One region of the Streptomyces sp. ITFR-16 genome, then DNA from elsewhere that is predicted to be linked to it. Evidence: riboswitches for the same ligand, from Rfam matches in the RefSeq annotation. Region 1 holds a riboswitch; the other holds the start of a gene.
What was found. Region 1 has a riboswitch for thiamine pyrophosphate ahead of RLT58_RS03185 (purine-cytosine permease family protein). Riboswitches for the same ligand answer to the same signal wherever they lie in the genome.
Positions count from the first base shown of each region.

Region 2: another riboswitch for thiamine pyrophosphate. It lies ahead of RLT58_RS09540 (thiamine ABC transporter substrate-binding protein); the one in region 1 lies ahead of RLT58_RS03185 (purine-cytosine permease family protein).

Region 1 is NZ_CP134609.1:680,451-684,204, reverse strand. Features, by position in the region: gene RLT58_RS03195 (ATP-binding protein) at 1-453, shown strand, start outside; tRNA gene RLT58_RS03190 (tRNA-Pro) at 504-577, shown strand; gene RLT58_RS03185 (purine-cytosine permease family protein) at 647-2,029, opposite strand; TPP riboswitch at 2,020-2,114, opposite strand; gene RLT58_RS03180 (FBP domain-containing protein) at 2,196-2,690, opposite strand; gene RLT58_RS03175 (nucleotide triphosphate diphosphatase NUDT15) at 2,741-3,247, opposite strand; gene RLT58_RS03170 (hypothetical protein) at 3,321-3,754, opposite strand, start outside.
Region 2 is NZ_CP134609.1:2,179,150-2,182,903, forward strand. Features, by position in the region: gene RLT58_RS09535 (ABC transporter permease) at 1-1,182, opposite strand, end outside; gene RLT58_RS09540 (thiamine ABC transporter substrate-binding protein) at 1,269-2,372, opposite strand; TPP riboswitch at 2,453-2,569, opposite strand; gene rlmN (dual-specificity RNA methyltransferase RlmN) at 2,611-3,717, opposite strand.

The sequences.
Region 1 (3,754 bases):
GAAGGCCGTACGAAGGAGGCCGTCACCGAGCTGGAGGCGGCGGGCCAGTCCCTCGAACCGCGCGGCAGGTTCAACGGCGTCTGGGGACCCTGGGCCGGTGACCTGGCTCGCGCCCTGGCGGACGAGGACCCGGGCCGTGCCGCCCAGCTCGCCAACTCCGCCCGGGTGCACGCCGAACGGTTCGGCACGGACACGGCCATCGGGGAGGCCCTGCGCTGTGTCTCCCTCTTCGCCCGCCCGGAGGAGGCCGTGCACCTGCTGGGCGAGGCGGTCCGCCACCTGGAGGCGTCGCCCTCGCAGTACGAGTACGCCCAGGCCCTGGTCGACTACGGCATCGCGACCCGCTCGCCCCGGGAGCTGGCCCGGGCCCACAAACTGGCCACGGCCTGCGGCGCCGAATCCCTGGCCGCCCGCGCCCAGCAGGCACGCGCGTCGATCCGGTCCACCGAGTGAGGTAATGTTTGTCCTGCGCAGCCGCCCGGCACGACCGGGAGGAATCGCAGCGGGACGTGGCGCAGCTTGGTAGCGCACTTGACTGGGGGTCAAGGGGTCGCAGGTTCAAATCCTGTCGTCCCGACTCGTGAGAGTCGTTCGTCGAGGGGCCGTGCCGGAGAGATCCGGTACGGCCCCTCGGCCGTTCTCCGCCTCAGCGGCTCCGGCGCAGCCGCAGCGGGGTGTAGACCGTCAGGGCCACGAGGAACGCCACCCCGTAGGCCAGGTCGGCGCCGTGCAGCGCGTGCGCCACGGGGCCCACGTACAGGCTGGTGCTCATGAAGGGGACCGCCGCCGCGAAGGCCGCCGCGAAGGCGGTGAGGGCGGGCCACCACGGCCGGCGGTGTGCGCTCTCGGTGGCCAGGTCGACGGGGGAGTGGCCGCGGGCCCGCGCCCGCACGGCCCAGTCGACGGCCACGATCGCGACGAAGCCGGGGATCCAGTAGCCGACGAGCAGCAGCACGTTCTGGAAGCGGGTCGTGGTGTCGGCCGCGTGCATCCACAGGACCAGCGGGAAGCCGAGCGCCGCGGCGAGTGCGGCGGCGACCGGTCGCGGCAGCCGGACACCCATCGTCTGGAGCGCCAGCGAACCGCTGTAGTCGTTCATGGCGTTGCTGCACAGCGCGGCGAGCGCCACGGCGAGCAGCCCGAACGCGCCGAGGGCGCCCCCGCCCAGCAGGGTGTCGATGCCGCGCGCCGTCTGGTCGGTGAAGACGGACGCCCCCCACAGCCCGAGGGCCTGGACGGCCACGAAGGAGGTGCTGATGCCCAGCAGCGTGCACCAGAACATCCGCGGCCGGGACGCGGTGCGCGGCAGATAGCGGCTGAAGTCGCTGGCGTACGGCGCCCAGGACAGCGCCAGGCTCAGCGCGACGGTGCAGGTCAGGACGGCGGCGCCGGCCCGGTCCGCGCCGTGCACGGAACCGGAGGCGGCCGGGTGGACGCCTTGCAGGAGCTTGGTGGAGAGCACGGCGAAGGCGGCGGCCAGGGCGAACGTCATCACGGTCTGGAGCCGGTGGATCACCTCGTACCCCAGGACGCCCAACGCTCCCTGGGCAGCCATCATGACCAGGACCCCCAGCCAGAACGGCCAGCCGCACAGCTGGGCCAGCGCGTCCCCGCCGAACAGCCCGATCAAGGCGTCCCAGGCGATGGAGGACAGCCACTGCAGCACCCCGGGCACGACGACACCCCGGCCGAACGCCAGCCGGGCCAAGGGGAGTTGCCCGGCCCCGGTCTGGCTGCCCCAGGTGCCCAGATACGCGGTGGGCACGGCGCCCACGAGGGTCCCGAGCACGACGGCGGCCAGCGCGGTGGCGAAGTCCAGGCCCAGCGCGATGCCGACGGTGCCGGTGAAGACACCCGTCATCGTCAGATTGGGCGCGAACCAGACGGTGAAGAGCCGGCCGGGCCCGCCGTAGCGGCGGTCCTCGGGGACGGGGGCTATCCCGTGTGCCTCGACGCGCAGATCGCCGGGTGCGGTGGGCATGCGCCCGCCGAATGCGGCGAGCTCGTCCTGGGCATGCGACAACGACATGAAGACATCCCTCCGCCAGTGCTAACTGGTTCAGGTTCGACGGGTGTGATCTCAGCCCCTGTGCGGGGCACCCCGTGTCCGGTGTGGCGGCCAGGATAGCCGGGCGGGCGCGGATGCCGGTGCGGGGGTGGGTACCTGTCCACCCCCTGCGCGCCCGGCGCGTGACTCAGCCGAAGAGCTTGGCCACGAAGGCGGAGAGATTGGCCGCGGTGCGGCCGACCTGCTCCTCCAGGGTCAGCGACTCCTTGAAGCGGGCGCCCGAGGCCACGGCCTTCTTCCCGCGCACGTACAGGGAGCAGGCCAGGTCGGTGCACATGTACAGGCCGACCGAATTGCCCTCACGCCCGGCGGGACCCGTCTTGCGGGCGGTCATCAGGGAGACCCCGCCGCCGGGGTGCGTGGTCAGGCAGAGGGAGCACATGCTCCGGTGGAGGAACCCGCGCTGCTGGGAGGGGAAGCGCAGCGAGATCCCCGTCAGCTTCCCGTCGTGCTCGGTGACGATGTAGCTGCGCCCGGGCGCGCTGAGATCGCGCCAGCCCAGGAAGTCGAGATCCTCCCAGGGCAGCTCCCCGAAATCGCGGGGCAGCGGCAGACGCCCGGCCTCCCCCTTGGAGCAATTGACGAACGATGTGCGGATGTCCTGCTCGGTCACGGCCTTCATGCCCACGACGCTAACTCTGCCTATGAGCCCTAGGCAAATGATTAATCGAATTAGGTGTGTACCTCGGTCTCCTCGGTCACCAGGTCCAGCCGGTGCGCGGGCGGGTGCGTGAGGCCGAGGCCGGGGCGCCAGGCCGCCAGGATCTGCGCCGAGGGGTCGAAGAGGGGTGCCGGCAGCTCGTCGGGCGAGGTCCACCGCCAGGTGCTGATCAGATGGGGCTCGGTCACCTCGGGGGTCGCCGAGCCGACCCGTACAAGAGCGCCGAGCGTGACCCGGTTGATGCCGCCCACCGCGTCGTGCAGCATCACGAAGATGCTCACCTCGTGCTCCGCGACCCTCAGACCGGTCTCCTCGCGCAGCTCACGCGCGGCGGCCGCCGCGACGGACTCCGGCAGCGGATCGACCTTGCCGCCCGGCAGCTCCCAGGTCCCGCTGTGGTGCCGGCCGAGCAGGATGCGCCCCCGCGCATCCTGCACGATCACCCCGACCCCCAGCGCCGCCTGCGCCTTGGGCGGACGGGAGTTGCGGGACGGAACGGGGGTGGCGTCGGTGGTCATGGCGCTCTCCTTGCACGGTCGTACGGGGCCGGGCGTCGAGCCTACGGGGCGGCCGGGACCCGCCCCGGCGCGCTCACACGGTCAGCCGCAGCGCCGTCGCCGCGATGCCGAGCCGTACGCTCTGGCCCCACGTCAGCTCCAGCGCGTCCGTCTCCATCCCGTCCCCGAAGACCACCACCCGGTCGGACTCCACGGTCAGCCGGAGCTCCTGCCCGCGCCCCAGCTCCCCGGAGACCAGTGAGGTGCCGGTCACCGGGGACGGCCACGCCTCCCGGACGAACCACAGCAGCCGGGGATCGGTCGGCGCCGGCAGTGCCAGCGGGCTGCGGCGCTCCTGCCACAGCGAGCGCAGCCAGCCCGTGGCGCCGGTCCCGGTGCCGACCAGCACACCGGAGGAGGCCTGCGGCTCGGCGGGTGAGCCGGCCGCGTCCGTGCCCAGCCGGTAGCGGGCCGTCTGGTGCCCCGGCGGGCCGAGGTAGATCTCGTTGAGAGCCAGCAGCCGCTGGG
Region 2 (3,754 bases), 1.5 Mb from region 1:
CTTGTCCAGGGTGATCAGGAAGCCGAAGCCGACGGTGACGGCGGAGACCCCGAGCGGCAGCATCAAGAGCGCGTCGAAGCCCCGGACGAGCCGTCCCGCCCGCCGGGTCAGGGCGGCGGCTGCCAGTCCCCCGACGACCAGCGCGATGAGGGTCGCGACCAGGGCGTAGCGCAGCGAGTTCCCGATGGCTTCGATGGGCGCGACCAGGAACGTACCGCTGTTCGCGTCCGCCGACGCCAGCGCGCGGTAGTACGCGAGGCCATGGCCGCCGGAGACGTCGAGCGAGCGTTCCACCAGGACGGCGAGCGGCAGCAGGATCAGGACCAGCACGGTCAGCAGGACACCGGCGAGCAGCGCCCACTGGCCCGGACCGCGCGGTCTGCGGGCCGTCTGCGCCGGGTCGACCAGTTTCAGCGCGCTCTCCCTGCGCCGCACGGTCCACGCATGCACGGCGAGGACGGCGCCGACCGCGAGGAACTGCACGAGCGTCAGCACGGCGGCCGTGGGCAGGGCGAGCAGCTGGGCGGTCTGCCGGTAGATCTCCACCTCAAGCGTGGAGTAGCCGGGGCCACCGAGGATCTGAACGACGCCGAAGGAGGTGAAGGTGAACAGGAAGACCATCAGCGCGGCGGCGGCCACGGCCGGGCCGAGCGCGGGCAGGGTGACGCGCCGCCAGGCGGCGAACCGTCCGGCCCCCAGGACCCGCGCGGCCTCCTCCTGGCGCGGGTCGAGCTGCGACCAGAGCCCGCCGACGGTGCGGACGACGACCGCGTAGTTGAAGAACACATGGGCGAGCAGGATCGCCCACACCGTGGTGTCCAGCCGGACGCCCCACAGCTCGTCGAGGAAGCCGCCGCGCCCCAGCAGGGCGAGGAAGGCCGTGCCGACGACGACGGTCGGCAGCACGAACGGCACCGTGACGACGGCCCGCAGCAGCTGTTTGCCGGGGAAGTCGAACCGGGCGAAGACATACGCGCCCGGCAGGGCGATCAGGAGGGTCAGCGCGGTCGAGGCGAGCGCCTGCCAGAGAGTGAACCAGAGGACGTCGCGGATGTCCGGCCGGGCCAGCACCTCGCCGAACCGGCCGAACTGCCAGACCCCGTCCGCCTTGAGGCCGCGTCCGACGATCGCGGCGACGGGATAGGCGAAGAACAGCGCGAAGAACGCGACGGGCACGGCCATCAGGCCGAGCCGCACCGCGCTCCCGCGCCGGGCCCGGGCGCGTGCGGACCTCCCGCGCGCGCCCGGTCCGCGTACGGGTGTCTTCGCTACTTCACTACGAGCGAGGACCATGACTGGACCCACTGCTCACGGTTCTTGGCGATGGTGTCCGGGGCGACGGTCGCCGGCTTCTCGGCGGTGGCACCGAACTTCGTGAAGAGCGCGGGCACCTTCGCATCCTTCGCGACCGGGCTGACGAACATGTTGAGCGGCATGTCCTCCTGGAACTTCTTGCTGATCAGGAAGTCCAGCAGGGCCTTGCCGCCCGCCTCGTTCCTCGCGCCGTCCAGCAGCCCGGCGAACTCGATCTGGCGGAAGCACGTGCCGGTGGCGACGCCGGTCGGGGCGGTCTTCGGCTGCGGATCCGCGTACAGCACCTCGACGGGCGGGCTGGAGGCGTAGCTGACGACGAGCGGCCGGTCGGCCTTGGCCTTCCTGCCTCCGGCGGAGCCGGAGAACTCCTCGTTGTACGCCTGCTCCCAGCCGTCGACGACCTTGACGCCGTTGTCCTTGAGCTTCTTCCAGTAGCCCTGGTAGCCGTCCTCGCCGAACGTGGCGACCGTGCCGAGGAGGAAGCCGAGGCCGGGCGAGGAGGTCGCGGCGTTCTCGGTGACCAGCAGGTCCTTGTACGCGGGCTTCGCCAGGTCGGCGAAGGTCCGCGGCGGCGCGAGCTTCTTGTCGGCGAAGTACTTCTTGTCGTAGTTGACGCAGATGTCGCCGGTGTCGACCGGGGTGACCCGGTGCTTGTCCGCGTCCAGCTGGACGTCGGCCGCGACCCTGTCGATGCCCTTGGCCTCGTACGGCGTGAACAGGCCGTTGTCGAGGGCGCGGGAGAGCAGGGTGTTGTCGACGCCGAAGAACACGTCGCCGCGCGGCGAGCCCTTGGTCAGGATCTCCTGGTTGAGGGCGGCGCCGGCGTCACCGCTCTTCAGCACCTTGACGGTGTAGCCGGTCTCGCGGGTGAACTCCTTCAGCACGCCCTTGGAGGCGTTGAAGGAGTCGTGGCTGACGAGCGTGACGGTCTTGGAGCCGGTGCCGTTGGTGCCGCCGGTACCGGAGGCCTTGTCGTCGGAGCTTCCGCAGCCGGCCAGCGCGGTCGCGCCGAGCGCGGCGGCGAGGGCCGTCACCGCGATCTTCTGGGTGGTGCTCATGTGATTCCTCCTGGAGTGACCAGGAAGAGACGCGGCCCTGCCCGCGCCGGTGGAAACCGGAAGCGGGCAGGGCGCAACAGCTTGAGTAAGGTCCGAACTTCCTACCCGGAATGACCCGGGCGAGGTTCAGAGGGTCTGCGGCCAACCTGTCCTTGGTGCCGCACTCTCAGCGCTGTGGCGCTCCCCTGTCGGAATATGAAGTTGATTTCGGCCCCAGGCTACACGGCCCCCGTGGGCCTCAGCGCTCGGATGCCGCCAGCTGTCCGCAGGCCCCGTCGATCTCCTGGCCGCGGGTGTCCCGGACGGTGACGGGCACGCCGTGGGCGGCGATGGCCTCGACGAACGCCTTCTCGTCCTCGGGCCGGGAGGCGGTCCACTTCGAGCCCGGGGTCGGGTTCAGCGGGATCAGGTTGACGTGGACGCGCTTGCCCTTGAGGAGGCGGCCGAGCCGGTCGCCCCGCCACGCCTGGTCGTTGATGTCGCGGATCAGGGCGTACTCGATGGAGATGCGGCGGCCGGACTTCTCCGCGTACTCCCACGCGGCGTCCAGGACCTCGTTGACGTTCCACCGGGTGTTGACCGGGACGAGGGTGTCGCGCAGCTCGTCGTCCGGGGCGTGCAGCGAGACGGCGAGACGGCACTTGAAGCCCTCGTCGGCGAACCGGAGCATCGCGGGGACGAGGCCGACGGTGGAGACGGTGATCCCGCGCTGCGAGAGCCCCAGGCCGTCGGGCTCGGGGTCGGTCAGCCGGCGGATCGCGCCGACCACGCGGTTGTAGTTGGCCAGCGGCTCGCCCATGCCCATGAAGACGATGTTGGAGAGCCGGGCCGGACCGCCCGGGACCTCGCCGTCGCGCAGCGCCCGCATGCCGTCCACGATCTGGTGGACGATCTCGGCGGTGGACAGGTTGCGGTCGAGACCGGCCTGTCCGGTGGCGCAGAACGGGCAGTTCATCCCGCAGCCGGCCTGCGAGGAGATGCACATCGTGACGCGCTCGGGATAGCGCATCAGGACGGACTCGACCAGCGTCCCGTCGTGCAGCTTCCACAGCGTCTTGCGGGTGGTGTCGTCGTCGCAGCTGATGTGCCGGACCACCGACATCAGGTCGGGGAACATCGCCTCGGCGAGCTTGTCCCGCGATCCGGCCGGGATGTTGGTCCACTCCGCCGGGTCGTGCGCGTACCGCGCGAAGTAGTGCTGCGAGAGCTGCTGGGCGCGGAAGGGCTTCTCGCCGATCGCGGCGACGGCCTCCCTGCGCTCGGCGGGCGTGAGGTCGGCGAGATGCCGCGGCGGCTTCTTGGCTCCGCGGGGCGCGACGAAAGTGAGTTCTCCGGGCTTAGGCATGGTTCTTCCAGTGTCGCAGACACGCGGAGGTGCCCCT